DNA from 2 places in the Acetobacterium sp. MES1 genome. Region 2 is predicted to be linked to the other one. Evidence: riboswitches for the same ligand, from Rfam matches in the RefSeq annotation. Region 2 holds a riboswitch; the other holds the start of a gene.
The links. A riboswitch is a leader RNA that binds a small molecule or an ion and turns the genes downstream of it on or off. The one in region 2 is predicted to bind glycine.

Region 1 (15,812 bases), on a different contig from region 2:
CAGACGTTTCGTTTCAACAACAGTCAGCCCTGAGCCTTCGCTTTGATCCATGCCATCCAATGCTTGACGTATCGCCACTATTTCGATGCTCCCATTTTCCGGCGAAACATTTCCCAAAGACGTTTCTTCTGTCACGGTTTGTTGTTTAATAATCTGAATGACAATTCCTTCTTCTTCGGCGACATCAATATACGCTTGCAGTTCCGGGGTTAACCCCCCTTGGTTGTACATTGCAGCAGCCTGACTCGTTTTGTCAATTAAAACCGCCGTTCTTTTCTCGGTATAATAGACTTCAAAATAGGAACCAAGCACATAATAGGTCAGCAAACACAAGACCAGAAAAAAAGCCCCCAGATAGAGCATCAATCGTAAAAATATCGAAGATCTCATTCCTTAAACTTGTATCCCAACCCTCTGACGGTTTGAATACATTCTCCTTTTTTATTCATTTTTTTACGCAACCGCTTAATGGTGGTATCAACTACCCGGATATCACCTTCGTAATCATAGCCCCAAACCCGATCCAGAATCTGTTCCCGGGATAAGACCAGCTGATGATGATTGATAAAAAAGGTCAGCACCTCAAATTCTTTCTGAGTCAGGTTAATGATTTCATCATCAATGATCAGTTGCCGTTCTTCTGCATTTAAATGCACTCCGCAGACATCGAGCTGGTTGTCGGTAGTGACGACTCCACTGCGTTTTAATAAGGCTTTGATGCGCACCATCAACTCCCGGGGACTAAACGGTTTCGTCACATAGTCATCGGCACCGACTTCAAAGCCCTGGATTTTATCATCCTCTTCTCTACGGGCCGTCAGCATGATTACCGGGACATTATCGGTTTCTCTGATTTCTGCCAGCACCTCAAAACCGTCAAGCTTGGGCATGGTCACATCCAGAATGATGCAATCCGGTTTTTTTTCAGCCCATAAATCCAGAGCTTCTTCTCCATCGGCTGCACCGAAGCCTTGATAGCCTTCTTTATTTAAATATTTCAAAACGATTTCCCGTAGCTTATCTTCATCTTCTGCCACCAGAATGCGAATCCCCTTCATTCACATGCCCTCCCTTTTCTATTTATTTATAAAAGTTTACCCAATTACTATGACAATACTGTGTCAGTATGAACCATTTAATTATTTTTATTTTATCACATGAATTTTATTTTTGACACAGTATTGACATATAACCGTCATATAATACAAACAACAACAGAACACACTAAAAAAACGGAGGAATTTCAATGAAAACAAAACTTATTTTAGTCGGATCCCTGGCCTTAATGCTGGCTACCGCTGGTAGCGCTCTGGCAGCTCCAAACCACGGCGCTGGTACTGGTGCCTGCAATGGTTTGACCGAACAGCAACGGATTGAACGTCAAGCCAGCCATGATACCAATGGCGACGGCATCTGCGACAACGAAAATTGCACCCAGGACGGCACGGCCCACCAATACGGCAATGGTGATGGCACCTGTGACGGCACCCAACCTCAAGACGGCACTGGCATGCATCATGGCGGCAGAACCCGCTAATAAGCCCATTTTAAAATGCCCAATGAAAGCGCGCTTTCATTGGGCATTTTTTAGGTTATACTATTCCACTTCTTTGTTCTTAAGCTTTTTAACATAGACCCGGGTTTCGGCAACAACCACCCCACTTAATGCCATCAAGGCAATCAGATTGGGCAATGCCATCAACCCATTAAAAATGTCTGCAATCGTCCAAACCGCTGAAACGGTCATAAACGGTCCGATAAAGACCGCCAGAATATACAAATAGCGATAGGTTAACACAGCCTTCATTTTTCCATTTGACAGATATTCCAGACAACGTTCGCCGTAATAATTCCAGCCCAAAATGGTGGTAAAAGCAAAGAATACCAGACAGATCATCAGCAAAAACGAGCTAACTTCCGGAGCAAAAGGCAATCCTACCTGAAACGCATTGGTTGTCACCGCCACCCCTTCCAGCCCGATGTTCCATGATCCAGTTAAGACAATCGCCAATCCCGTCATGGTACAAACCACGATGGTATCTAAAAAGGTTCCGGTCATCGAAACCAGCCCCTGCCGCACCGGTTCATTGGTTTTTGCTGCAGCAGCGGCAATCGGAGCGCTACCAAGACCCGCCTCATTCGAGAAGATCCCCCGAGCAATCCCTTTTTGCATAGCAACCAGCACGGCGCCTAAGGCCCCACCGGCCACTGCCCGGAAACCAAAGGCACTGGCGACAATTTCAGTAATGGCCGCCGGTATCAATCCGGCATTAGTAATTAAAATAATCGCACAACACAATACATAAATAACAATCATAAAGGGGACAATAATCTGAGAAACATTGGCAATCCGCTTAAGCCCCCCAATTACCACCAGTCCCACAAAAATCGTAACAATGGTTCCGGTAATCACCACACTCCAGGAATATTCCATGCCTAGAAGGTTGACTGTCCATTGATTATTGGGATCAAAAAAATTATTGGCCGCACTGGCAATCCCATTCACCTGAGTGAAGGTTCCAATTCCCAAAAGACCAACCCCGGCACCAAAAAAGGCAAAGACTTTTGCCAACCAGCGCCATTTTATGCCCATCCCATTTTCGATATAATAAAAAGGTCCGCCCAGGACATGTCCATCCGGTTCAATAACCCGATATTTAATGGCCAGAACTCCTTCGGCGAATTTGGTCGCCATCCCAAACAAGGCGGCAATCCACATCCAAAACAAGGCTCCCGGTCCTCCGGCGACAATCGCAGTGGCAACACCTACAATATTTCCGGTTCCAACGGTTGCTGAGAGGGCTGTACACAGGGCTCCAAAACTGGTTACCTCGCCTTCGCCCCCTTCTTCATTCTTCACCATGTACTTCAGCGCTTTGGGTAAATAGCGGATCTGAAGTCCGTGCAAGCGGATGGTCAAAAAAATCCCCACCGCCAGAATCAGCACAATCAATGGCACACCCCATACGAGGTCGTCAAACCATACTAAAAATTCATTAAATTGTTGAAACATTTTGTTCCTCCTTCTCTTAATTGTGAAGAGGGAGAACAACACCAATGGGTTGCTCTGTCCTTTTGCCTGAGAGATAGCCTGAAATGTTCAGTCGTTGCCAGACTGATCTTTCCAGGGGTACACCTTCGGCGCTCATCTTTGAGACTCTCCAGAGTGCTGCGATTTTACAACAGCGTTAAAATAATATCACAATTCATTTAACGAGTGCAAGATTATTTTAAAAATCAATCCCATCCTGGTTTTTAAACAAAAAAAGAAACGCCTCGATTTGTGACGTTTCAGGTTATCGATAAACTACCGTACCGACCAATTGTTAATCTGTTGTTCGCCGCGGAATCGGACAGGCTTTGCCGTGTCCGCTCCGATGCGTAGGGTCTGACCCCTAGGTCACAACATGATCTAACAATTGTCGGTACTGGGTTAGCTTTTGTACAGTCGGTAACATCTCTATTTGAGACGCTTCCCGGATATTTTGACTTAAGACATTGGTACCACGGCACCCTGATAATTGCTTTCGATAAAGCTGATGACTTTTTCGCTTTGCAGTGCTTTCATCAGTGCCAACGTTTTTTCACTTTTTTCATCGCCGGCTCGAACGGCAACAATATTTGCATAGGTCTGAGCTGCCAGGGAATCTTTTTCTTCTTTGGCAATGGCATCGGTACCGGCGTTTAATCCAGCTTCAATGGCGTAATTGCCATTAATGACGGCTAAATCAACATCTGGCAGTGATCGGGCCAGCTGTGCTGCTTCCAGTTCTTTAAAGACAATGTTTTTCGGGTTTTCGATAACATCTTTTGGTGTTGCTTCCAGGCCAGCATTGGGATCAACCTTGATCAAACCAATGGTTTCCAGCAACAGCAGCGCCCGGGCTTCGTTAGTGGTATCATTGGGAATGGCAATGGTCGCACCGCTGGCAATTGCATCCAGAGTCTTAATTTTACCCGGGTATAAACCCAATGGCTCATAGTGAACCACGCCTGCACTCACCAGTTTGGTGTTGTTTTTTACATTAAAGTCTTCCAGGTAGGGGAGGTGTTGGAAAAAGTTGGCATCCAACTCTTTATTCTGTAGTGTTAAATTGGGTTGGACATAATCGGTAAATTCTTTGATTTCAAGAGTATACCCATCTTCTTTTAACACGTCGCTGGCAATCGCCAGAATTTCTGCATGGGGTGCTGGACTGGCCCCAACAACGATGGTTTTTTCATCTGTTCCCTTTGCTGAACAGCCGGTAAATAGGGCTAAACCAAGAACACTAATTAATAATACTGAACCTAATTTCTTCATGATCTTCTCCTTTTCATTTCTTTTCATATAATCCCTAGTTGATTAATATGTAATATAACACGAAGTTCCTCCGCTGTCAACCATAATCAGCTGCTGATCATCAAACGCGTTATTTTCGGCGATCCTGTTTCTGGGCAATTTTCATCCCCACTTCCTGGAACAGCTGAACAATTAAAACCAGCAGCACCACGGTAATCACCATCATCCCGGTTTCATAGCGATAGTAACCAAAACGAATGGCGATGTCCCCCAGACCGCCGCCACCAACAATCCCAGCCATGGCTGAATAGCCTAAAATAGTGGTCGTAGCAATCGCCGCCCCAATAATCAAGGAAGGTTTTGCTTCGGGGATCATCACCTTGGTCACCACTTGTATCGGGCTGGCCCCCATTGACAAAGAGGCCTCAATAATGCCATAATCCACCTCTTTAATGGACGACTCCACTAGCCGGGCAATAAACGGAGCTGCGGCAATCACCAGCGGGACAATCGTAGCCGTAGATCCGATAGTGGTTCCGGTGATCATCCGAGTCAGGGGAATCACCGCTATCAGTAAAATCAAAAACGGAATCGATCGAGTAATATTAACAACAATATTAAGCACCTGGTTGACTACCTTCATCGGCACAATCCCCTCGGAATCGCTGGTGACCAGCAAAACACCCATGGGTAATCCGATTAGATAGGCCAAGAGTGTTGAGGCCAAGGTCATATAGAGGGTTTCCAACGTTCCCTGAGCAATGAGGCCAGTCATTGAATTATCCCACATGAGCGCTCACCTCCTCAACAGTAATTTGATGTGAACGCAGATAATTAATGGCCCGGGCCGCACTCAGCTCATCCTCAGGCAATTGAATAACCATTTGTCCAAAAGCGAAGCCATCGATATTTTTCATATCAGCATGGAGAATATTCACCAGGCATTTTGTTTCCAGAACCATTTTTGCCATCACCGAGTCACTGGATGATTTTTCGTCAAATACGACCCGATAGGTGTTCTTACCCATTACTACCGAACCCTGATCGCCCTCGGAAAAAATCATTTTTTTTGCAATATCGGTTTTCGGATTCCGGAAAATGTCTTCAACTTCGCCATCTTCGGCAATCTGACTTTTATCGATGATCGCCACATGGCTGCAGATCTGCTCCACCACACTCATTTCATGGGTGATGATCACAATCGTGATCCCCAATTTATGATTAATTTCTTTTAACAGCTTAAGAATTGAATTGGTGGTCGAGGGATCCAGAGCCGAGGTGGCCTCATCACACAGCAAAATTTTGGGATTATTGGCCAACGCCCGGGCGATGGCAATCCGTTGCTTTTGACCTCCGGACAACTGCGCCGGATAGGCCTTGGCTTTATCGGGCAGGCCCACCAGTTCTAACAATTCAGCCGCTCTTTTTTTTGCCGTTTCTTTATCCACTCCGGCAATTTCCAGGGGAAAAAGAATGTTTTTCTCGGCAGTGCGTTGCATCAGCAAATTAAATTGCTGAAAAATCATGCCCACTGAATAACGCACCGTTCTTAGTTCTTTTTCAGTTATTTTCGAAATATCCTGTCCATCAATGAAAACGCTACCACTGGTGGGCTTTTCAAGAAGATTGATACAACGAACCAGGGTGCTTTTGCCAGCCCCACTCATACCAATAATCCCATAAATATCGCCCTGGTTAATGCTTAGATTGATACCATCCAAAGCCTTTACTTCGCCACTTTTGGGACGAAAGGTTTTCCCCAGATCCTTTATTTCAATGATGGGTTTCAGAGACGTCTTTTCTGTTTCGATGTTCCTTACCCTCCTACACTCAATAAATTTATTGTTTTAATGAACTTAACACCAATCAGGCATTCCCGCTTTGTTTAGCTATTTGACAACGTTTCAAACTGTCCGCCACTATCTGACAGTAATCCCATCAATCATTTTGTCTAATACACATTGTCGTTGCCGATCTTCACAATGACATAAGTCCTATTAAAAACAGTGGGTTAAAACACACCCACCGTTTATTATAGTCTCGATTTGATTTTCTTGTCAAGCCAAATAGCGCAATCCCTACCTTAAATATCGGTAATTTGTGCGCCAAAGGGAAACAATGCCAGTTTGGCAAACTTAAACCACTGTAGTCCAAACGGGATCCCAATCAGGGTAATGCAATAGATAATCCCCAGAATCGCCGATGCCGCTGCCAGCCCCCAACCAAAAATCAATATCCATAAAATATTCAGGATCACCGAACCCGTTCCCATCTGTGAATAATCGACCGTTTTTCCAAATGGCCAGAATACCAACTGCGCCATTTTAAAGGCTTGCAACCCCAGAGGAATCCCAATAATCGTGATGCAGCAAAGAATTCCGGCTAAAAACCAACCAATTGCCATAATCAGGCCCCCAAAAATAATCCAGATAATATTCCCAATAATACTCATACTAGTCTCTTTTCATTTTTTATTTTATGGATGGATCCCGAGCGACTGCAGCCTTTTTAAACTCACGATTGCCAATATGACAATACCCGCCGGGATTCTTTATTAGATACTCCTGGTGATAGCCTTCTGCTGCGCTATAGTTCTCCAGCGGCAGCACTTCGATGGCCAGCGGCACCCCATATTCCATCCTTAATGCCTGAACCGACGCTAAGATCACCGCTTCATCGGCAGGATCCGAATAATAAATACCCGTACGATACTGAATTCCCACATCGTTCCCCTGACGATTCACGGCAACCGGATCGATGACTTCAAAATACATACTCAACAAAAATGGTAGGCTGATCACCTGATTGTCATAGGTGACCTTAACTACCTCAGCATGCCCGGTGTTGTGATGACAGACATCCTCGTAGGTGGGATTTTGGGTTTTGCCATTGGCATAACCGACCTCGGTTTTGATGACTCCCCTAATGGCTTTAAAATACATTTCCGTTCCCCAGAAACAGCCGCCAGCCAAGGTGATTTCTCTGACATTATTATTCAAATTTTCTCTTATCATATCAGTTTCCTTTCCAGATTTCCATAATTTTTTCGACCGTGATCACTTGCTGTTCAGCCTGGGTGATCGATGCTGTACCATCGCCAGCCTGCAATCCATAATTGCCAAAGCCACTGTGATTGCCCCCAGCAATTTCATAATAGCTGGCTTCCCGCGGCATCTTATCCCGGCCTTTAGCCAGACCCTGCTGATCAATAATCTGATCGGCACTGCCATAGAGACTTAGTACCGGATGACTGCTTTGAGTCAGCGATTCATTGGGATATGCACCTAAGAGCACCAACCCGGATACCTGATCTTCATGTCCAGCCAGATAGTCCGAGGCCATCGCCCCACCCAGGGAGTGCCCAACCATCACCCAATTCTCAATCTCCGGTATGGTTTCGATTACCGCATCAGCTCCATTTATATTAAACACCGCCAGATTAAAGGGCATGCCGACAATCACTGCCGGATAGCCTTGTTCTGCTAGTGCCCGTACTAACGGAGCATAGGCGATGTCTTCCACCTTCCCGCCGGGATAAAAAATAAAACCTGTTTCATTTTGACCTGCTGTTGGCATAAATATCGTCAGATTACCTTCTTCTCGAACATTCACCTGATCACTTGAAATCAGGGCATCATGAGCCGTTTGATCGGCATGATAGTAGTCCCCCAAATACGTCAATATCCCAATAACCAAAACTACCAATACAATTCCAATTATTTTTACAATTTTTTTAGCGGTTTTTCCTTCTTTCATCGCTGCTCCTTAGTGATGTGGGCGGTTGCTTCTGATCTCACTTTTATACCCCAACCCATTATAAAACAACCATTTCGTCATTTTAATTTTTCAAAAAATAAAAAAACCGCAATCGCTGCGGTTCTGTTTTTTAAATGGTGACCCATGGGCGACTTGAACGCCCGACACCCTGATTAAAAGTCAGATGCTCTACCAACTGAGCTAATGGGTCAGATAGATTAATTAATATTTATTTGTCTTAAAACGACTGAGTTAATGGGTCAGATGCTGTTTTTCTTTTCTCTGCTTAATAAAAATGGCAGGGGTAGCAGGACTCGAACCTACGAAATGCCAGAATCAAAATCTGGTGCCTTACCAACTTGGCTATACCCCTATAAAAATAATAACGATATAAAAAAATGGGGTGGATAATGGGACTCGAACCCACAACATCCAGAACCACAATCTGGCGCTCTAACCGATTGAACTATACCCACCACGATATAAAAACAAACTAAAAAATGGTGCGCCTGAAGGGATTCGAACCCCTGGCACACGGCTTAGAAGGCCGTTGCTCTATCCTACTGAGCTACAGGCGCTCAATCCTTTTCGCAAAAATGGAGCGGGTGAAGGGAATCGAACCCTCGCGACTGGCTTGGAAGGCCAGGGCTCTACCACTGAGCTACACCCGCATTGCCTCTCTTAGAGACAAGTGTTAGTATACTTGAAATAGGCAGTGTTGTCAACTCTTTTTTAATTATTTTTTCTTTTTATGGGCGCTCAAAACTCGGTCAGTCTGAACCGAAACAAGGCTTAGACTATTTTAATTCCAACACCTTTTTTGAAGATATAGGCCGCAATCAAAAATGAACTGATCAGCAATCCCATTGTCAAAAGAACGTGTATCACAATATTGCCCTCGCAGACGCCGATATAGGCGTATCGGGAAACATTAACCAGCGGAAAGATCGGGTTGAGATAGATTAGATTGGCCAGAAATCCCGGTAGTTTGGAAACCTCAAAAAAGACCCCTCCTAAATAGGTAAGTGGCGTGATAATAATTGCCAGAGCAAAATTCATCTTTTCAAAATTGTCCAGTACCAGACCGGCAATTAAACCCACGGAGGCAAAAACAAAGGACGTTGCCGTCAGTGAGAGGACAAAAAAGATTGGATATGCAACTTCATAGCCCACGAAAAATATCGTCGCCACATAAGTCAAAATGCCAACCAGCACCCCGCGAAACATTCCACCAAAGACAAAAGCCAGAATTTTTTCTGCCAGTGAGATGGGATAGCTGTTTAGATCCTGAATGGTGTTTTGAAATTTCTGTGAGATCATTGAAAAAGCGGGATTTTGAAAGGCCGCAAAAATTGCTCCCATCGTCGCTAAACCGGGAACCAGAAAATTGAGATAGCTAATTCCATCAATCCCGACTTCTCTGGTTTGCAGCATTCCCCCGAAGATCAGCATATATAATATATTCGAAATCAGTGGCGCCAGTACTGTCTGTACCGGAACCTTCATAAACCGATGGATTTCTTTATTTAAGAGGGTTGCAAATCCAACTCTGTTATAAAAAACTCTACTTTTCATTTGCCCTCCTAATGTTTAATGATATTTAAATAAATATCTTCCAGTTTTGGTCTTTCGACCACCAGATTGGTGAATTCTAAGTTTTTCTCCGATAGTTGCCTAAAGACTTTGGACAAGTCTTTTTTTGAGGCTTTCAGCTGCAGCCTGGTTTTATCTTCAATACGCGGATGATAGTCACTTAAAAAATCAAAGTCAGCCAGATTAAGCGCCTGATCAAAGTGAACCTCGATGATTGACTCCCGGGAAAAGGCATCCATCAGTTCTTCTTTGGGTTCATCAGCAATAATTTTCCCGCCATCAATAATCACAATCCGCTTGCACAGCTTTTCAGCTTCTTCAATATAGTGGGTGGTCAGGATGATCGTGGTTCCGGACTGATGCAGCTTAACCAGAAAATCATATAAGGTATGGCGCATTTCAATATCAACACCCGCTGTTGGCTCATCGAGAATCAGGATTTTGGGCTTATGAACCAGCGCCTTGGCAATCAGAAACCGTCTGCGCATTCCCCCGGACAGATCCCGAATGCGGGCACTACGTTTTTCGGTTAAGTACAAGGCCTCCAGAACTTCATCAATATAGGCCTTGTTGTTTTTGATCCCAAAGTAACCGGATTGTTTTTTTAAGGCTTCATCAACAGTAAATACAAAATCATAGCCCGTATCCTGGGGGACGATGCCGATAATTTTTTTTGTTTCCAGTTCCTTCTTATCAAGATCGTAACCACCGATGCTGACACTCCCCTGGGTCTTTTTCACATTACCGGCCAGGATATTGATCAAGGTGCTTTTACCCGCCCCATTTTGTCCCAGCAGGGCGGTGAATTCCCCTTCAGCAATTTCTAAATTGATGTTTTTTAAAGCCTCTTTTTTTCCCTTTTGATAGATCATTGATACATCTCTTACACTGAGCATCGCTTGCCTCCTTTTCCCTGCTACAATCAATCATTCCAAAGCGGGATGATTTTTGCCTCGATTTCCCCTTTTTCTATGGTAATCAGCCCATAGCTTGCGGGATCATCCAAGCGGGGTGCCCCTACCGAACCGGGGTTCATCAGCAACACCTGGCCATCATCTTCAATGTAAGCGTGGTGGGTATGTCCATAGAGAATCACTTGCGCACTCTTTTCCAACCCGGCATAGTAAAGATGATGCAGATCATTCTTGACCCCGTGTTTATGACCATGACAGGCAAACACTCTAAACCCACCTAATGTGGTTTCCAGTGACATACTACCCTGATCAGCAAACGAGTCCAAGTTGCCCTTTAAGATGTGAACGGGGGCGTTCGTGATCGTTCGCAGATACAGCGCATCTTCCACATAATCCCCCAAATGGATAATCACATCCACCGGACCCATTTCCTCAACAGCCTGTTTTACAGCTTTCAGATTGCCGTGGCTATCGCTCATTACGCCAATTTTCATTTTATCCCCCATCCCTTAGTCTTTTCGTACAAATAAAAATCCCCATTGCCCGTTTTTTATCGTGCCTGATTCAGCAGTTCCCGGGCCTTTTGAATGGCAAGGGCACGATGACTGAGGCGGTTTTTTTCTTCCTTGCTCATGTCACCGTAGCAACGTCCGGATGCTTCATGAATGAACAGCGGATCATAGCCAAATCCCCCGCTGCCGCAATAGTCACTGGCAATTTTTCCCCGAACCAGTCCTTCACAGGTCAACTCCCGACCATCCGGCAAAATCATCGCAATGGCCGTAATAAAGGCAGCGCCCCGCTGCCCTTCCGGAACATTGGCCATTTCTTTTAAAAGCTTCTTATTATTGTCGCCATAACTGACATTGTCGCCAGCATAACGGGCCGAATAGATTCCCGGAGCCCCACCAAGGCAATCGACTGACAAACCGGAGTCGTCTCCCATAATGATCAGATCTTTGCCCTGGACATAGGGCTGCAAGGCCCGTACCTTGATCAGCGCATTCGCTTCAAAGGTCCGGCCATCTTCAATAATATCCAGATCAATATCTAAATCCTTCATCGTCATGACTTCAAAATCATCGCCCAGCATTGCTTTCAACTCATTGGCCTTATCCTGATTTCCAGTCGCTAACAGTATCGTTCTCATGATTATTTACCCGTTAATCCTGTAATGTATCTTTCTGGAAAGCGATAATTTCTTTGATACTCGCTTCGCCCAGTTCCAATAGTTTTTGCAGTTCTTCCTTTTTAAAGGGCCGTTCTTCACCGGTGCCCTGTATTTCGATGATTTCACCCGCTTCGGTCATCACCATATTCATATCCACCTCGGCATGTGAATCTTCTTCATAACACAGATCAACAATGGCTTCGCCCTGATAAATTCCGACACTGGTGGCCGCGACATAATTGGTAATCGGCATTTCGGCAATTTTTCCGGCTTCGATCAACCCTGACAAGGCATCATGAAGAGCCAGAAATGAGCCGGTAATTGCTGCCGTTCGAGTTCCGCCGTCGGCCTGGATCACATCACAGTCGATCCAGATGGTTCGTTCCCCGAGCATCGTCTGATCGATGACGGATCGCAGACTCCGCCCGATTAAGCGCTGAATTTCCATGGTTCGGCCATCGATTTTACCGCGATTCCGATCCCGGCTTTTTCGATTGTTGGTTGATGCCGGAATCATTTCATACTCGGCGGTGACCCAGCCTTTCTTCTGGCCTTTTAAAAACGGCGGCACCTTGTCTTCAACCATCGCAGTGCATATGACCTTGGTATCGCCGACTTCAATCAGCACTGATCCCTGGGCATGTTTAATAAAGTTGCGGGTCACCCGCATCGGTCGTAATTGATGGGCCGCCCGACCGTCGATTCGTTGTTGTTCCACTTTTATTATCTCACTATTGTCCATATTATTCCTTTTTTCGTTAATTATTTTTTAAGGGATTACTGCAACGATGCAATAATCCCTTAGTCAAAATTTCTGTTTTTTATACGCTTCCCGTTATCGCATCTTAAGCCAGATGTCTGGCCACGACCGCCCGAATAATTTCGTTGGCAACCTGGGCATTGGCTTTTCCCTTAGTGGCCTTCATCACCTGTCCGGTTAAGAAACCATACGCTTTTTCATTACCAGCCCCGATATCTTCAACCGATTTGGGGTTATCCGCAACAATTTTTTCGATGATGGCTTCCAGTTCGCCGGTATCACTCATCTGCGCCAAACCCTGTTCTTTGACGATATCTCCGGCGTTTTTACCGGAAACAAACATTTCTTTTAAAACTTCCTTGCCGCTGGTTCCGCTGATGACCTTATCCTTAACCAGTTTCAAAAGTTCCACCAGTTGCGCCGGGGTAATGGTGATAGTTTCCATGCTTTGTTCATTTTCTTTTAAAAGCGGCGGAATTTCCACCATCATCCAGTTGGAAATCTGTTTGGGTTCGTTATATAGCGCCACCGCTTCTTCAAAGAAGCGGGCGGTAACACCAGTGGTTGTCAATACCCCGGCATCGTATTCCGGCAGTTTATATTCTTCTACATAACGCTGTTTTTTAGCTTCCGGCAATTCCGGCAGTTCACTTTTAATTTTTTCGATATATGACGGTTCCAGCACAATCGGGACCAGATCCGGTTCCGGAAAATAGCGATAATCGTGCGCTTCTTCCTTGCTTCGAAGCGATGAGGAAACCCCTTTGGCATCATCCCATTTACGGGTTTCCTGGATGATTTCCCGACCTTTTTTGAGCTCGATGATCTGGCGTTTGCTTTCATATTGAACCGCTCGAATCAGTGCCCGGAAGGAGTTGAGGTTTTTCATTTCGGTTCGGGTTCCCAACACTTCGGAGCCTTTTTCCCGAATTGACAAATTCACGTCAAAACGCATCGAGCCCTGTTCCATCTTACAGTCAGAAACGCCGGTATATTCCAGAATATTCCGAACCTTTTCGGCAAAGGCCCGGGCTTCCTCGGCACTGCGCAAATCCGGCTCGGTGACGATCTCAATCAGTGGGACGCCACAACGGTTGACATCCAACAGGGTTCCATCGGCCGATTCGTGCAGCAGCTTACCGGCATCTTCTTCGATATGGATGCGGGTAATGCCGATATCTTTTTTAACCCCGTCTACCTCAATGCCGACTGCACCACCAGTACAGATCGGTAAATCAAATTGCGAGGTTTGATAGGCTTTGGGCAAATCCGGATAGAAATAGTTTTTTCGGTCCATCTTGCTAAAATGAGCAATTTCGCAATTAAGCGCCAGACCGGCCCGGGTCGCATATTCGACCACTTTTTCATTGAGTACCGGCAAGACTCCCGGCATCCCCAAACACACCGGACAGGTATGGGTATTTTCATCCTGGCCAAACTCGGTTGGACACGAACAGAATATCTTTGTTTTTGTGCCCAACTCCACATGGATTTCCATTCCAATGACAATTTCATATTCCATGATTTAGACCTCCGTTCCCAATGGTGCTTTTAAATTCGTCAGACCGGATTCCTGCTCAAAGGCCCATGCGGCTTTTAACAGCGTCTCTTCGCTTAAAATCGGCCCCAACAGCTGCATCCCAATCGGCATCCCGTTATTGTCCAGGCCACAGGGAATTGAAACCCCGGGAATCCCGGCAATATTAACCGGTACGGTATAAATATCGGTCAGATACATCTCCAGCGGATTGCTGGTTTTTTCGCCAATACCAAAAGCAGTGGTCGGAGCAGTTGGGGTCAGCAGCACATCGCAACCACCAAAGACCTGATCAAAGTCAGCTTTGATGATGGTTCGCACCTGCATGGCTTTTTTATAATAGGCGTCATAATAACCAGAACTGAGGGCATAGGTCCCCAGCATGATCCGTCGTTTTACCTCGTCGCCAAAACCCTGGCTTCGGGTTTTTTTGTAAAGATCAACCAGATCGCTGTATTCTTCGGCCCGGAAACCATAACGAATACCGTCATAACGAGCCAGGTTGGAGCTGGCTTCAGCCGAGGAAATCATATAGTAGGCGGACAAGGCATAGTCCAGATGCTGAAAAGACACATCGACAATTTCGGCCCCCAGGGTTTTATAGATGGCAATGGCCTCTTCCAGACTTTTGCGGACTTCCGGTTGCAGACCTTCGCCGAAAAATTCTTTGGCCACGCCAATTTTTAACCCCTTAACCCCTTGTTTGAGGTTTTGGGTATAATCGATTTTTCCCAGATTGAGAGAGGTGGAATCCTTGGCATCATGACCAACAATGGCGTTCAGCACCAGGGCGCAGTCTTCGACATCCTTGGTGAACGGTCCAATTTGATCCAGTGATGAGGCAAAGGCTACCAGACCATAACGGGAGACCAGACCATAGGTTGGTTTCATCCCCACTACTCCGCAAAAAGCTGCTGGCTGACGGATCGATCCACCGGTGTCTGATCCCAATGTGTAAAAGGCTGTGTCGGCTGCCACGGCAACGGCTGATCCGCCGCTGGAACCGCCGGGCACCTTGTTTAAATCCCAGGGATTACGGGTCTTTTTGTAAGCTGAGTTTTCGGTGGAAGAACCCATGGCAAACTCATCCATATTGGTTTTTCCAAGCAAAATCCCCCCCGCTTCGCTAAGACGGTCGTAAACCTCGGCATTATAAGGCGGATTGAAGTTATACAGCATTTTTGACGCACAGGTGGTTAAGATCCCTTTGGTGCACATATTGTCTTTGAGTCCGTAAGGAATCCCTTCCAGCGGGGTCCCTTGGGCTCGCACGGACAGCTCGGCATCCAACCCCTGAGCCATTTCCAATGCTACTTCGGTCTGGAGACTGAGATAGGCATCGGTACTTTTTTCAACGGCGTTAATGCGGTTAACCACCGCCTGGGTTACCTCCGTAACCGTCACTTCTTTTTTATCCAGAAGGTCATTTATTTCATGTATGGTTTTTTGATATAATTCCATTATTGCCTCCTATTCCATAACCCGGGGAACCTTAAAGCACCCGGCTTCGCTCTCCGGCGCATTGGCCAACGCATCTTCATTGCTCAGACAGGACTTGATTTCGTCCTCCCGAAACACATTCTGGACGGCCAACACATGTTCAGTGGCTTTAATTTGGGAGGTGTCGAGTCCGCTGAGGGTTTCGGCATAATCCAGCACGGCTCCCAGTTGGTCGGCCAGAGCGGTCACTTCATCCTCGGAAAATTCCAAACGGGCAAGATTGGCCACGTAGGTGACATCTTCTCGTGTTAAACTCATAGTTCTTATCCTTTCTTTGCTGCTGACTTTCGATCTTATTC
Region 2 (15,812 bases):
AAATCCACTGCCTTGAAAATGATAACCGGTATTGCAAAGCCGTCAAAAGGAGAAATACGATACAAAGGGAGGCCGTGGCAACGAAAAAATTTGTCTGAAATCGGCGCATTGATAGAAAGTGCCCCGCTGTATGGAAACCTCACAGCCTACGAAAATCTGCTGGTGAGAACCACAGCGTTAGGCTTACCGAAAACCCGAATTGACGAGGTGCTACATATCGTAGATTTAACAGGCACAGGAAAAAAGAAAGCTCGGCAATTTTCGATGGGTATGAAACAGCGCTTGGGTATTGCCGGAGCTTTGCTGAACCACCCCAAGCTGCTTATTTTGGACGAACCAACCAATGGACTTGACCCGATGGGTATTCAATCACTACGTGAATTGATACGCTCATTCCCTGCACAAGGAATCACCGTTATTCTGTCAAGTCATATTCTCTCTGAGGTTGAGAACACAGTGGATAAAATCGGCATCATTGCCAATGGGCGGTTAGGCTATCAGGGAGAACTTCCCAATGATACCGCTTCACTAGAAGCCCTGTTTATGGATGTTGTTCGCATGAGCAGTAACAGGGAGGCTTACTAGAATGGTAAATATTATAAAATCCGAGCTTATAAAGGGACGCCGCAGTTTTGGCAGAAAAAGCTTAGTGCTTTTCCCATCGCTAGTTGCGCTCATGGCTATTGTATTGATGGGCGGGGCATTGACTCAGATAGGTGCGTATAACTGGTGGTATATGATGTTCCTTCCGGTCACGGTGGCATTGATTTGCATTAATCTGATCGAGCCAGACAAAAGAATGCAGTTTTTCAATGTGGCTACCTTGCCTGCACCGAAGGGCCGTGTGTGGCTTGCAAAGGTTTGGACGGGTTGTTTTTATATTTTCATTGGTAATCTCATCGTTTTTGGTCTGACCACCATTTCCGGTCTTTTCTTTGGTTCTCAGTATCCTATTTGGCGGGGACTGGCTGCCGCAGTTGTCTTAACAATTGCATGGGTATGGCAAATACCTTTGGGAATGTTCTTATCCGCCAAGCTAAATTCGGTGGTGACTTTTTTGGGGATTCTTGGCGTAAATATAATTTGTTCGATTCAAGATATTGCTGGCGGCCGTTTTTGGTTTATTCCATTTGCAATACCTGCCCGCTTAATGGCACCCATACTGGGGATTAATCCCAATGGTGTGTTGATGGCTCCTGACAGCCCGCTCCATGATAGCAGTGTGGTGTTCCCCGGCATACTCATTACTTCCGTTCTGCTTGCAGTATCACTTCTGTTAACAAAGATCTGGTTTAATGGAAGGAGTGAATAGAATGAAAAAGTTTAGCATGCAACTATCTTCTGATGCCATCAGGCTATCCAAAACCCCTTTTTTTATCGTTCACCTTGCTATTCCTGTATTGGGAATTCTAGTCTTTACGGTATACCAAAGCATGACCATTTATCCTCCGGAAAAATTTACAGTAAACTATTATCAGGTGTTAACACTCATCTATCCGCTCTTAGCGGCATGGATTTGCTCAATCCTCACCGAACAAGATGTGGAAGCCGGAGGAGGGTTCCTCCTTTTGAGCGCCCCATCACGGATGAAGAACCTGCTGTCTGAACTGATCTTTTTGATTCTTGGCGGTCTTGTAGCATGTCTGATAGTTACCCTGGGCTACAGTGTTGTGGCGGTAATCAGGATACCGGGTTTTTCAGTTCCTCTTTCTCTCACGCTTTGCATGGCTTTGCTTATTTGGGGCTGTGCTGTTTTTGAATATCTGTTTCACACCTGGCTGGGCTTTCAGTTTGGTCGGAATGTGAGCTTTGCAGTGGCTGCTGCGGAAATTCTTTTTTCTGCGCTTATGCTTACAGGGCTTGGTGAAACCATTTGGTTTTATGTTCCCAGTGCCTGGGGCGTCCGGCTTGTCAGTCTGTTGTCCAGGTATTGGACGCAGGGCGATATGCGCACAGTACCCGCTATGCAGTTAGGCATAGTCGTAGCTGCAATAGTGACTTTGCTGATGCTGGCAGTTCTGTTTGTATGGTTTCACCGTTGGGAAGGGAGAAAAAACGATGAATAAATGGTCGGTTGTCTTCTTATCCCGGATCATTGTATAATTAAGAATACAGGGGGGATACGATGGCACATATTTTAGCTGTTGATGATGAACCAGAAATTCTGGCTTTTATAAAAACGGCACTGGAGCGGGAAGGCCATTTGGTGCAAACAGTGACGGCAACCTGTAAAGTATCGCCGGAAATGGCTCGTCTTGCCGACTTGATTTTACTGGATGTCATGATGCCTGGTGAAGATGGATTTTCCTATTGTAAGCGTATCCGAGACACAATCGATATACCGATTCTTTTTGTTACAGCGCGAACGGCTGAAGATGATTTGGTGCACGGTCTTGGGCTTGGCGCTGATGACTATATTCAAAAGCCGTTTTCGGCTGCGGAGCTACGGGCACGGGTGGCCGCACATTTACGCAGGGAATCCCGCAGTCATCTACACACGTTGCGCCTGGGGGATTTGGTATTGGATGTGTCCGGAAAGCGGGTGTTATATAAAAATATCGCCATTGCGTTTACCAAAAGTGAGTATGCCATCTGCGCCACCTTAATGGAACATGCTGGACAGGTGTTTTCCAAAGGCCAAATATATGAAGTGGTTTTTGGATATGATGGAGAATCAGACGAAAGTGTCATTGTGGAGCATATTAAAAATATCCGTGCAAAGCTAAAACCCTATGGAGCTGAGCCGATAGAAACCGTATGGGGGATTGGATACCGTTGGAAAAGAGAAAAGCAATCGGTTTAAAAGGCTATTTCACTCGCACGCTACTGCTGTTTTTTGTCGGAATAGTTGTTATCTTTGCATTGGCATTCATCATCCTTTTTCTTTGCATGGAAGCTGGCGTTATTGCGCCAGCCAATGCAGGAGAGAGGGAAGCCAGGGTGGAAATAGACCGGCAAAGCGAGAGTGGGATGTTCACAAATGATTTAGAACCCACTCTGTACGATTATATCTATTTTGACAAAGAGGGAAATGTAAGGGCATCTTCCCTGGAGGGAAGTACCCTTTCACAGGAGGTTTCAAGATATACAGCTGAAAACGTAACCTATGGCACAGGTGTGTATGTATTCTATGAGGATGGAAGCCGTTGCCTTTTCACTTGGCGCTATGTGGCTAGCTTTACCAATCCAACATTGCAAAACGTTTTGCCCAATGCGGAACTGATCATGTTGTTTTTGGCAGTTATGGCATCGGTTTTATTTTTCCTGCTTTTTGTTCGTAGCATGGGTCGAAAGCTGGGTAATAAGTTGGCCTTGGTAGAAAATGCCAGCAAACAAATCGCACAGCAAGACCTGGATACACCAATCACCACATCTGTGGGCATAAATGAATTTAACCACGCGCTGCAATCAATGGACGACATGCGGAGCATTCTGAAAGATACGCTTATCAGACAATGGGAATCTGAACAGCAACGCAAACAAGAAATTGCCGCCCTTGCCCATGACATAAAGACACCGTTGACAGTAATCAATGGTAACGCCGAATTACTTTTGGAAGATACTTTGGAAGAGAAACAGGCAGCGCTGGTTAATTCTATATTTAGCGCAGGAATGCGGGTACAGCAGTATGTGGGTGCTTTGCAGCAGGTATCCATTATTGATATGGATAATGAAGTAATGGAGACGATTGATATTGTCCCAATGTTGGGCGAACTTAACACGATTCTTTCTCCACTGGCTAAAGATAAGTCAATTTCGCTAGAGTATGTGTATAGCGAGAATTTACGCCCAATAATGGTTTACCCTTCCATGCTGGCCCGCGCGCTGATCAACATTGTCGAAAATGCGATACGCTTTACTAAAACCGGAGGATATATTACTATTTCTGCATGCCAAAATGAACAGGAAACATTATTTAGCGTTCAGGATCAAGGGCCTGGCTTTTCAAAAACAGCGATACACCATGCAAAGGAAATGTTCTGGCAACAGGATACAAGCCGGACAGGGAGTCGAAATTATGGAATTGGTCTTTCTATTGCCGAAAAAGTGGCACAAAAACATTCAGGACAGTTGTTCTTAGAAAACACCCCACAAGGTGCCTGTGTAAAAATTGTTGTCTCTTCTAAACAGTGTCGGCAATAGTTAATCCAAAACATTGGCCCAGATGGCAAGACACCTTCCTAAAGGGCGCTTTTCTTTTTCGGACGCTGTCTCCAGTACTGGAAGTTATGATAATTAACCTGATTTACTTCACACAATTTTTTCTGCTCTAATCCGCTGCGCTCCTAGGCTTCTATACTCCCAACCCATTTTTTATGATTTATCTCTTTTTCACTGTTTAACATAAAAATCACCTTCAGCGTTATACTGAGGTGATTTTATCAGATTTTATTCTGTTTGGGTATGTGGGATACAATTTTCGCTTACAATTGAATCTCTTGAATCCGATTGCTGGATTTAGTAGGCGAACAGGACGACTGTAGAGCCGTCGTAATAGATTAGCTCACGGGAAAAAGTCGATGGCGGCTTCGGAGCGGTACAAATACTAGTAGCTCCCGAGTTGTCAAAACCACTTTTGTAAAGGTTACCGGCAATGTCCTGATAGATCAGGTATTCCGAAGCACCTTCTTTATAATAGGTGGGGTTGATCGGTGACCCACTGCCTTGAAGAGTTACCATTGAGGAGCTATCAATTGACCATTGCGGATCAGCCCAAAAATAAATCATTCCATCAGAACCGACCGCCAATGGCGTGCCATCTGCATCAAGGCCAAAGACCTGATAAGCACCTGAAGATGTGACTTGGATATTATTAATGGGTGTCCAGTTGGTGATGTTCGCAGCATCAGTTGCAGTATAAATTTTCCCATCGGAGCCAAGGCCGTAGAAGGTGTTGGCTTCATACATAAAAAGCTTCATCCCGTCAGGCGGACTTATAGTTTTAATACTACCAAAATTGCCGTAATTCCAATTACTCCAAGTGCTGCCACTGTAGGAAGCGCCGATGACGGCATTCGTCGGTAGAATTCTGCCAGAAACGTTTTTCGATTCCATAACATAATTTTTTGTAGCTGCATCGTTCAGGGTGGGGGTTAAGCGGATCTCGTACCAACTATCATCCGGTGTGACGGCTGAAGTTGGTGCATTTCCAGAATAGTATTCCCCGCTACAGGCAGCTAGCGACACGGTATCACCTGCAACAATCCCGGAATATGAGTCGGTGGCGGGGCTGATTTTCGCATCGATGACTATGGCTGAAGTCTTGCCATCCCATTTTTTAAGGGTTTCCAGCTGGAGGCTATCGTCGTAAGATAACATCCTTTTGTCGATACTGGCCGTGATTGTTCCAGTATTCGGGGGCGGGGCCAGATAATTGGTGGAATTAACCGTATAGGTTATCGTGACCGGTTTATCGGTGCCGGCATTTTTATCATTAAAGGTGGCAGTCGCGGTGACTTTGGCTGTTTCACCTGAAAGGATGCCGTTAACGTCAGATGTGACATCCTGATCTTGAATATAAACGCCATTGAGTTTTACTGTTTGAGTGCTGTCGTAAGTTTTAGATGCGTAACTCGAAATATTATCAGGCAAGGCCCCGGTATAATTTAGCTGAATCGGATTGATCTTGCCGCTACTGATCAGGGGATCGATCAGGTAATTGCTGGCATCAGGGCCGGAAAGCGAAAAGCTGGTAGTGATAGTACGGTCACCGGCATCGGCGCTATCATACTGGCTTGAAGCTGTCGCGGTGACCTGCTCGGTGCCGACGATCCCCGTCAGGCCAGTGCCGCCCGTGATGGCAGTGAGAGTAGAGCTGGCACTGATGTTACCATCATAGTCTTTCTCGGTTTGCAGCCCCATCGCTTCAGCGGTAACCGATAGTTTCTTCTTGGTAATGCTGCCGCCATTTGTCGTGCCGGTTAAGCTGGATTGGTTATCAGCAAAAACATAATTGCTGGCTGAAGTGCCTTCCAGAGTAATGGTGTACTTGATGTAAAGATTAGCTGCATCTGAGGGCTTACTGGTTTCAGTTTGACAAGCGCTGTCGGTATAGTATTTTGAGTCTACTTTGGATAAAAGTGTTTTGCCTGCTTCAGAGGCAAATAGACCGTTGTTATCGCTGCAGCTGACATTTACATTCAGTTTAGCGGTGCTGGTACCGTCATATTCTTTTGTTTTTTCTGACACGGTTCCGGTATTTAGCGTCAGTGGGGTAATGGCAGCGGTTTTGCTGTGATCATCGGGCAGTGGCTGATAATTCCCGGCAGCATCCCCAGAAAGGGTGTAGCGGATGGTTATTGGCTTAGCGGGGCCAACATCCTTGCCGGTATCATAGGTGGCGGTTGCGGTGACTGTCACCTTGCCAGAATCCGTGTCGGCAATATTGCCGGCTGGGACGGACGTATTATAAATAATACCCGTATTATTGACCTCTGTAAAGACATTGGCGGTGCCGTCGTAGGCTTTGGCCACCGGAGTGGGAGCTGCTATTGTCAATGACCGTGCGGTAATATTAGCCCCACTGATGGTTTCTGTCGCTGGGACCTGATAGCGATTGTTGGCAGAGGTGCTGTCAATTGAATAGCTAATCGTAATAGTTCGGTTGTCGCTGGCGTTTTGATTATCATAAGCAGCGGTGGCCGTGACGATAATAGTGGGGTCGGCTGCCACACCGGTTGCCACGCTGATCACGTTATTGCCAGCTTGAATTTTGCCCTTGCCATTAAACACGTCAGTGCTGCCATCATAGGTTTTGGTTTTATTGATATTCAGGCTGGTGCAAGAGACCGTCAGGGTTCTTTTGGTAATGGTTCCGGTACCCGAGTGGTCGGCCGGGGCGCTGTAATTGCCGGCATCGTTTCCCGACAGGGTGTAGAAACAGGTTACCGGTTTATTGGCTCCTACGTTGTTGTCTAAATAGGTGGCTGTTCGGGTGATCGTGAAATTATCGGCGGTCAGCTGGCCTATGTCTTCGGTAATCACGGTGTCAAGCATCGTTGTTCCGTCATACTCTTTTGAGATCGGTGTTGTCGGGAGGCTCAGGGGTTTTGTCAGAATCTCGCCCTTGATTGTCGTGGTCGCCGGGGGATTGTACTTGCTGGCAGCAGCTCCGGATAGATTGTAGGTGATGGTGATATCCTTATTGCTGCCGACGTTTTTATTGTCATAGGTAGCCGTGGCGGTAACGGTTACGGTATCACCGATCGAAATTCCAGTGATGGCTGCAGTGTCGAGTAGCTGATTGGTTACATCGGTGGCGGTAGTACCATCGTAGGTTTTAGATGGGCTGACAGTTGGGACAGTGGTCACACTCAGACTGATTTTGCTCGGTGGGGTATAACCGCCACCGCCGTTATCACCACCGCTGCCCCCGGGTTGTGGCTGAGGTGTCGGTTCTGGGGTGGGGATTACAGGTGGCACCACCACCTCGGGGTCAACCGTATAATTATCGGGAGCCTTTTCAAAGCTGACATTGTCTGAGGAAATCTCGGCTTTGCTGATCCTACCGCTACCAGTGATATTAGTAGGTGCTGACAAGGCCAGGTTTGTTACGGCGGTGGTACTACCAAGTTCAATGGCGGTATTTTGACCGTCTTCGCCGACATCCAGGGTTTTAATGCTGGTCTGCCCCTGGGTTTTAATCACCGCATTGGGAGCATTGACTGTGACTGAATCGAACTCGCCTTCAAGAATCAGGGTTTCGCCAGCAGCGTTTTCGCTTAGGATAACTGGCACTCCGTCAAGGCCGGTGGTAACAATCCGGACGCCGCCATCCGGAGCCTGCTCAACCAGGATTTTCGAATAATTGCCACCGTTAATGTGAATACTATTTTTGCCACCGCCGCAAACCCGTAACTCACCGGAAACTGTGACATTGTTCAAGGTCACGTTTCCGTCGCCAACGGCTTCATCAATGATCAGATTACCATCAATTGTCAAGTTCTGAAGCGTCACATCACCGGTAGTGATAATTACATCCTGATTGATCGATTCGCTTCCGCTACTTGGTCCATAGCTACCGGCTTTACTGTAAATGGTTGATTGGGTCAGATCTTCAAGCTGGTTCATCGCCTTTTGGATAGTTGCAATGGCGGTGGCGATTTCAGCGGAACTGCTTTGCTCATCAATCTTGTTTTGAGAAACAACAGATTGCAGATTATTCCAGGAAGTTTTGCTAAAGTCGGATTCGTTTAAACTTTCAATTTGTTTTATCAGGGCAGTGTAGGCACTTAAATCGGTGCCAGTCGTGGCATCCTTGAAAATTTCCAGTTTTAATGCTTCAAGGCGAAGCGAGCTGCCAACGGTACCAAGCTGTTCACCATCGAGGAACCATTCTTCCGAAACGGATGGCAAGTCGCCAATATTCTGGACATGACCGCAGTAACGGACATGATAACCGGATACCTGTTTGCCGGTGGTGTCAAGCAGAACAATTTTGATCGCTTCAATGCGCAGTCCCTTGCCACGGGTGCCGGCATAGTCGCCGTTTTTAGCCCAAGTGCTGGGATCATTTTCATCATAGTGCCAGCCGATATTCTGGACATGGACGTTGTAACACAGTTCAATCTCCGAGGACACATCCGCATCAGGTTTTAATTCGAAGCCTTCAATTCGTTTACTCTGACCAACGGTGCCGATCATTTCAGGGCTTTCGACCCAGGTGTGATCGGCTGGATAGTCACCCAAATTTTCGATATGGCCACGGGATAAGACCGGGATGATATCAGTCTCGGCAAAGACTGTTTGAATTGGGATGAAGAGGGCAAATAAGAGTAGGGCAAATAGTGTTTTTTTCATAATTTTTCTCCTTTTTAGTATAGCGTTAAATGTAATAATTTTCATATCGCATAATCAATTTAGCTTCATTAAACCAGTTTATTCTACCAGAAATTAAAGCCCAAGCTAACAACGATTCACGAAGAAAATAGCCGTTTCGCAAAAGTGGGCAGCTATTCGGGTAAAGGATAGGCACAATAAAAATAGACACCGTTTGAAATAATATGGTTTCAGTGGTTGACAATTACCGGGGCAGCAGTGTATACTCACAACAACTTGATAAATAGATCAGGCTGAAGAATACAATTAAACGATGGTATGATGAATGATGGATACGGGAGAGACTGCAGAGTGTGCAGCACCGAAGGAATAAGCTGGTATTAGCCATAATATCAGTGATGATCTCAGGTAAAGAGGACCGCATCCGGACATCTCTCTGGAAAGCGAAAACGCACCGAAGGGGCAACTTTAAAACAGAAATCTCTCAGGTCAATAACAGAGCAGAAGGCATTAGCTTTCTGCTTTTTTTGTTTTTTGGTAAAATTAGAAAAAAATGGAGGATTGAAAAATGAGAATTGTTGAAGGGTTGAAGTATTCAAAGGATCATGAGTGGGTTAAGGTAGAAGGCAATCGGGCCACTATCGGGATTACCGATTACGCCCAACATTCCCTGGGAGATATTGTTTTTGTTGAATTGCCGGAAGTGGGTGATCATATTGATAAGGATCAAACCTTTGGGGTGGTCGAATCGGTTAAGGCGGCTTCCGATATTTATTTGCCGGTGGCCGGAACGGTCGAGAAAATTAACGAAGCGCTGAATGATGAGCCAGAGCTGATTAATACCGATGCCTTTGAAAACTGGTTGATTTGTGTTGAAATGGATGATCCCACAGAAGTTGATGACTTGATGGACGCAACCGAGTACGAAGCGTTTTGTCAGGAATAGAAAGCGTGCGAGATCAGCAAATGGGAGATTTAAAACGCACTGTATTATATGACAATCATGTCAAAGCCGGAGCCACCTTGGTAGATTTTGGGGGCTGGGAGATGCCAATTCAGTATCCCCATGGCATTGTTGATGAGCATCTCCATACCCGGATTAAAGCGGGCATCTTTGATGTTTCACATATGGCCCGCTTCATCATCACCGGAAAAGAGGCCACCGCTTTTTTACAGTATGTCCTGACCAACAATGTTTTTGCGCTGGATCTGCTTCAGGCCCAGTATACGATGATTCCCAATAAAAACGGCGGTGCCATTGATGATGCCTACCTTTACCGCTTTTATGAAGATCGCTACCTGCTGGTAGTGAATGCGGCCAACGCCGACAAAGATTGGCAGCACCTGAATAACGAAATCAAAGCCTTTGATGCCCAAATAACCGATCAATCCGCTGAGCTGGCGATGATTTCACTGCAGGGCCCGGAAGCCAAGAATATTTTGAAAAAATTAACCGGGAGCGAATTTTTGACCGAACCCCTTAAGAATGCGTTGGGAATTCTTAATTATCACGGGGCTCCCCTCCTGGTGGCCCGAACCGGCTACACCGGGGAACCCCTGGGGTTTGAACTGTTTGCCAAAGCCGGGCAGGGCCCGGAAATCTGGGAAGAGCTGCTGGGATTGGGTGCCATGGCCGTCGGTCTGGGGGCCCGGGATACATTAAGACTGGAAGCCGGTCTGCCGCTATATGGACACGAACTGGGACTGGATAACGAGGGTCAGGAGATTCCGATTTTTTCCTGTCCACTGGCTAAATTTGCTGTCAGCTTTGCCGCGGATAAGGGCAATTATCTGGGGCGGGAACCACTTCGGGAACAGTATTGCGGCTTTAAGGCCATCATGGAACGGGATTTTAGCGATTTATCCAAACTGCCCAAAATTGTCAGACCCTTGGCCATTACCGGTAAGGGTGTGGCCCGGGCCGGATGCAAGGTTTTTAAAGATGGCAGGGAAGTCGGCGTGATTACCAGTGCCACCATGGTACCCTATTTAAAAGCCGAAGGCTATGGACTGGATAGTCAGATAACCGATGAAAAAGCGATGCGTGGGATTGGCCTGGCGCTCCTTGATGGTGATGTCGAAATCAATGACCTGGTGGAGGTTGAAATCCGCAATAAACGGGTGGCGGCAGTGATTGTGCCCTACCATTTAAAAAGTGATGCGCCCCCGTATGCCCGCCCGATTCTTTATGGTGTGGAGGTGACAAGACAGTTTGAAAGTGCCGCCGATTATCCCGGTAAAGCCCTCAATCTGCTGAAGAAGAGCTTTGACAACAGCCATCACCGGCAGTATGAAACCATTAACCTGATCCCATCGGAACAAGCCCATTCATCGGCAGTACGGTTGTTATCAGTGATGGATCCGTCGTTTCGTTATGCGGAGCACAAAAAAACCAAATCTTTTTATGATTATGACGTTTTTTATTATCAGGGAACGGCTTTTATCGACGAGATTGAATACCTGCTGATGGAGGAATTCAAGCAGTACTTTAACTGTGCCGAGGTTGAAACCCGGGTAATCAGCGGGCAAATGGCCAATATGGCAGTCTTTAGTGCTTTGATGGATTACAAGAATCGGGTCAACCGCAAGGTTGAGGCCAAGCGGTTGGGCTATATCCTGAACAATCATATCATCCGTGGTGGTCATTTAAGTGCCCAGCCAATGGGCGCCCTGCATGATTATATCGCTGTCGATCCCCGGACGGAAAAAACGGCAGTTGTCAATTTCCCGGTGGAGCCGGATAATCTCTTTAAGATCGATGTCGAAGAAACAAAAAAAGTCATTGCGACGTATCGACCGGAATTAATTATCTTTGGCAAGAGTATGGTTCTGCACAAGGAACCGGTACAGGAAATACGCCAATTTATCGATGATCAGCAACTCAATGCGGTGATTATGTATGACATGGCCCATGTCCTGGGACTGGTCGGTGATTATTTCCAGGATCCCTTTAAAGAAGGGGCTGAGCTGGTAACTGGTTCCACCCATAAAACATTTTTTGGTACCCAGCGTGGGGTCATCGCCGGAAATTATGACAAGGATGATTATAAGTATGGCCTTTGGGAAACCATCGAGACCCGGGCGTTTCCGGGCAGTGTCAGCAACCACCATCTCGGCACAATGTTGGGTCTGTTAATGGCGGCCTACGAAATGAATTATTTCAAAGATGATTATCAGCGCACTGTCATTGAGAATGCCAAATATTTTGCCAAAGCGCTGGCCGAAGCTGGACTTGATGTGGCCGGCGATCCACAGATTTCCTATACCGAGACCCACCAGGTGGTGGTGAAGGTTGGCTATGGCATTGGTCCAGAAGTGGCCAGACGTCTCGAAGAAAGCAATATCATCATTAATTATCAGGCAACACCGGAGGAAGAGGGCTTTACCGCTTCCGGGGCAATCCGCATTGGTGTTGCCGAGATGACCCGCTTTGGCTTTACCAGGGAAGCCTTTAAAGAGACGGCTGAATTGATGGCCGATGTGATTCTGCGTAAAAAAGCGGTGGCGGAAGACGTTAAAAAGCTCCGCAGCCAGTTTACTACAATGAAATACTGCTTTGACGATGAAGCGATAGCAGAACAACTTGAAAAACTGAAAGCCACACTATAAAGGAGGAACATCGATGGCATCTTATTTATCAACAACCGGGGAAGAACAACAGGCGATGCTTGAAAAACTGGGTCTGACATCCCGGGATGCACTTTTTGCGGACATCCCCGTGGCAGTCCGGCTGGACCGGGAACTGGCGTTGCCGGAAGCCCTGTCAGAAATGGAACTGATCACATTGATGCGGGAGCTGGCACAAAAAAATACCGACCTGGACAGCTGCACTTGTTTTTTGGGAGCCGGGGCGTATGATCATTTTATTCCCAGTGTTGTTGGCAGTCTGACCTCCCGACAGGAATTCTACACGGCTTACACACCCTATCAGCCGGAAATCAGTCAGGGCACCCTGCAGGCAATCTTTGAGTTTCAATCGATGATCTGTGAGTTGACCGGAATGGAGATTGCCAATGCGTCAATGTATGATGGCGCAACGGCACTGGCCGAAGCGGTGGCAATGGCTGTCAGTCAGACGGGTCGGAACGAAGTGCTGATTGCCAGCACCGTTTCTCCTGAGCATCGCCAGGTGGTGCAAACCTACGCCCACTTTAAAAACGTGCGGGTAAGAGAAATTGGTTTTCAAAATGGTACCATCGATTTAAACGAGCTTGAAGCCTTATGCGGCGCGCAGACTGCTGCGGTGATTGTGCAAAGTCCGAACTTTTTTGGCGTTATTGAAGAGTTGAGCCGGGTAGCGGACCTTGCCCATCAACAAAAAGCGTTGTTTATTGCCTCTGTCGATCCATTGTCATTGGCAATCCTTCGATCTCCCGGCGAATTGGGGGCCGATATCGTGGTTGGAGATGGTCAGTGCCTGGGGAATCCAATCAGTTTCGGCGGGCCGGGACTGGGTTTTATGGCAACAACCAAGGCTCTGATGCGAAAATTGCCCGGTCGGGTGGTTGGACAAACCACTGACCATGACGGCAAACGAGCCTTTGTTTTAACCCTTCAGACCAGAGAACAGCATATCCGGCGGGATAAGGCGACGTCAAATATCTGCTCGAATCAGGCCCTGAATGCCCTGGCAGCAACGATTTATCTGACGTTGCTGGGCAAGGCGGGGCTAAAAGAGGTGGCTACCCTATGCCTTCGTAAAGCCCATTATCTCCATGACAGGCTGATTGCCACCGGAAAATTTACCCCGGCTTTTACAGCCCCATTCTTTAAAGAGTTTGCAGTTATCGGCACAACTGCACCGGAAGACTTAAACAAAGATCTGCTGGGGGATGGAATCATCGGCGGTTATGAATTAAAAAAGGCCTATCCGGAGTTTGAGTATGGCTGGTTGCTGGCGGTCACTGAAAAACGAACCCGCCAGGAAATTGATCAGCTGGTAGAAAAGGTGGTGAAGCATTGTGATTAAACAAGAAGCGCTTATTTTTGAAAAGTCGGTGCCGGGAAGAAAAGCTGATATTCTGCCAATGTGTGATGTTCCCGAGCTATCCATTGATTCCATGATCCCTGAAGCGTTTTTACGTGCAGAAGAAGTGGCCTTACCGGAGGTTAGCGAGATCGATACAATCCGCCACTTTACGGCCCTTTCGCAAATGAATCATGGGGTTGATTCGGGTTTTTATCCCCTGGGCTCCTGTACCATGAAATATAACCCCAAAGTTAATGAAGCGGTGGCTCAGTACTGTGGTTTTACCGGGGTTCACCCCTATCAGCCGGAGCAGACTGTTCAAGGCTGTCTGGAAGTGCTTTATCAAACCGATCGAATGCTGGCAGAGATTACCGGAATGGAACGGGTATCGCTGCAACCGGCGGCTGGCGCCCATGGCGAAATGGCGGGACTGATGATTATTAAAGCCTATCATCAGCACCGAGGTGATACCAAGCGACAAAAAATTGTCGTGCCGGATTCATCCCATGGCACCAATCCGGCTTCGGCGGCGGTTGTTGGTTTTGATGTCATCGAGGTGAAGTCCAATCCGGCTGGTGGGGTTGATCTTGAAGCACTGCAGGCGGTGATGAGTGATGAAATTGCCGGACTGATGCTGACCAATCCCAGTACTCTGGGCTTGTTTGAAGAAAATATTGTCGAAATAGCGAAGATCGTCCATCAGGCAGGAGGCCTGCTCTATTATGACGGTGCCAATATAAACGCCATCATGGGCAAAACCCGCCCGGGTGACATGGGCTTTGATGTGGTACATCTCAATCTCCACAAAACCTTTAGCACACCTCATGGCGGTGGCGGCCCGGGTTCAGGTCCGGTGGGAGTCAAAAAAGAATTGGTTCCCTTACTGCCAGGGCCGGTAGTGGAAAGCGGCACCAATGGCTATTATCTTGATGGTGACCGGCCGCTGTCAATTGGCCGGGTTAAATCGTTCTATGGTAATTTTTTAGTGGTCGTTAAAGCGTTTTCCTACATCCGTTCATTAGGGGCAAAGGGACTACGGGAAGCTTCAGAAATGGCGGTGCTAAATGCTAACTATATCCGTGCTGGGCTCTGTGAGGATTATGAATTGCCATTCGGAAAAACCTGTATGCATGAAGTTGTTTTTTCAGCTCAAAAGCAGGCAAAAGCCGGTGTGTCGGCACTTGATATTGCCAAGCGTCTGATTGATTTTGGCTATCATCCGCCGACGATCTATTTTCCGTTGATTGTCAAAGAAGCACTAATGATTGAACCAACCGAAACCGAAAGCAAAGAAACCCTGGATGCTTTTATTGCGGCGATGAAACAGATTGCCCGGGAAGCCAAAGAAAATCCTGAAGTAGTAAAATCGGCACCCCATGATACCATTGTCGGACGGTTGGATGAGGTAAAAGCAGTACGTAAACCAGTTCTTAAATTCAGTCAGAAGGCGGATGCTTAAAAAAGAGTGTTCAGGGTAAGAAAATAAAAAAGATGGCATCGTTGAGGAGAGGTAATTAAAAGTCTGGCTGATGCCAAAAGAGTGAGGTTGGGATGAATGTATTTGACATTATTGGACCGATTATGGTGGGCCCCTCCAGTTCCCATACGGCCGGAGCGGTGCGGATCGGAAAAATCGCCCGGGCGGTGTCCGGTGGGCAGCCAGCGACGGTGACGATAGAGCTCTATGGTTCGTTTGCCCAAACCTATAAGGGCCACGGAACCGATAAGGCAATTATTGCCGGCTTATTGGGGATGGCTCCGGATGATGAACGCATCAAAGACAGTCTGGAGCTGGCCCGGGACCTGGGCATGGCCTTTAAATTTAAAAAATCCGGCAACAAGGCGGTTCATCCCAATACGGCTTTGATTGCAGCGGTTGATTCACAGGGCAAAAAAACCATTGTCCAGGGATCATCGGTGGGTGGTGGCCGAATTGTGGTCAACCGGATTAATGAGATCAATGTCAAGTTTAATGGCGAATACTACACTCTGCTGGTGCCCCATCATGATACGCCGGGAATGATCGCGGCAGTGACCAATTTGCTGGCTGATCAGGGGATCAACA

Region 1: it holds a riboswitch for glycine, as region 2 does, so the genes downstream of both, BI182_RS16625 (alanine/glycine:cation symporter family protein) here and gcvH (glycine cleavage system protein GcvH) in region 2, are expected to answer to the same signal.

Annotation. Positions count from the first base shown of each region.
Region 1 covers NZ_MJUY01000060.1:96,152-111,963, reverse strand. The annotation lists gene BI182_RS16640 (sensor histidine kinase) at 1-390, opposite strand, end outside; gene BI182_RS16635 (response regulator transcription factor) at 387-1,058, opposite strand; gene BI182_RS16630 (hypothetical protein) at 1,247-1,537, shown strand; gene BI182_RS16625 (alanine/glycine:cation symporter family protein) at 1,598-3,013, opposite strand; glycine riboswitch at 3,058-3,175, opposite strand; gene BI182_RS16620 (MetQ/NlpA family ABC transporter substrate-binding protein) at 3,491-4,303, opposite strand; gene BI182_RS16615 (methionine ABC transporter permease) at 4,413-5,072, opposite strand; gene BI182_RS16610 (methionine ABC transporter ATP-binding protein) at 5,062-6,003, opposite strand; gene BI182_RS16605 (YccF domain-containing protein) at 6,366-6,734, opposite strand; gene msrA (peptide-methionine (S)-S-oxide reductase MsrA) at 6,754-7,296, opposite strand; gene BI182_RS16595 (alpha/beta fold hydrolase) at 7,298-8,038, opposite strand; tRNA gene BI182_RS16590 (tRNA-Lys) at 8,174-8,249, opposite strand; tRNA gene BI182_RS16585 (tRNA-Gln) at 8,335-8,411, opposite strand; tRNA gene BI182_RS16580 (tRNA-His) at 8,438-8,514, opposite strand; tRNA gene BI182_RS16575 (tRNA-Arg) at 8,540-8,616, opposite strand; tRNA gene BI182_RS16570 (tRNA-Gly) at 8,636-8,709, opposite strand; gene BI182_RS16565 (ABC transporter permease) at 8,831-9,613, opposite strand; gene BI182_RS16560 (ABC transporter ATP-binding protein) at 9,622-10,527, opposite strand; gene BI182_RS16555 (metallophosphoesterase family protein) at 10,554-11,039, opposite strand; gene rdgB (RdgB/HAM1 family non-canonical purine NTP pyrophosphatase) at 11,096-11,695, opposite strand; gene rph (ribonuclease PH) at 11,709-12,434, opposite strand; gene gatB (Asp-tRNA(Asn)/Glu-tRNA(Gln) amidotransferase subunit GatB) at 12,562-13,998, opposite strand; gene gatA (Asp-tRNA(Asn)/Glu-tRNA(Gln) amidotransferase subunit GatA) at 14,002-15,474, opposite strand; gene gatC (Asp-tRNA(Asn)/Glu-tRNA(Gln) amidotransferase subunit GatC) at 15,484-15,771, opposite strand.
Region 2 covers NZ_MJUY01000010.1:39,689-55,500, forward strand. The annotation lists gene BI182_RS03130 (lantibiotic protection ABC transporter ATP-binding protein) at 1-585, shown strand, start outside; gene BI182_RS03135 (lantibiotic immunity ABC transporter MutE/EpiE family permease subunit) at 587-1,312, shown strand; gene BI182_RS03140 (lantibiotic immunity ABC transporter MutG family permease subunit) at 1,314-2,066, shown strand; gene BI182_RS03145 (response regulator transcription factor) at 2,126-2,803, shown strand; gene BI182_RS03150 (sensor histidine kinase) at 2,776-4,143, shown strand; partial or broken gene BI182_RS17310 (hypothetical protein) at 4,182-4,271, opposite strand; gene BI182_RS03155 (YDG domain-containing protein) at 4,459-8,799, opposite strand; glycine riboswitch at 9,104-9,209, shown strand; glycine riboswitch at 9,213-9,279, shown strand; gene gcvH (glycine cleavage system protein GcvH) at 9,347-9,724, shown strand; gene gcvT (glycine cleavage system aminomethyltransferase GcvT) at 9,745-12,387, shown strand; gene gcvPA (aminomethyl-transferring glycine dehydrogenase subunit GcvPA) at 12,401-13,747, shown strand; gene gcvPB (aminomethyl-transferring glycine dehydrogenase subunit GcvPB) at 13,740-15,206, shown strand; gene sdaAB (L-serine ammonia-lyase, iron-sulfur-dependent subunit beta) at 15,299-15,812, shown strand, end outside.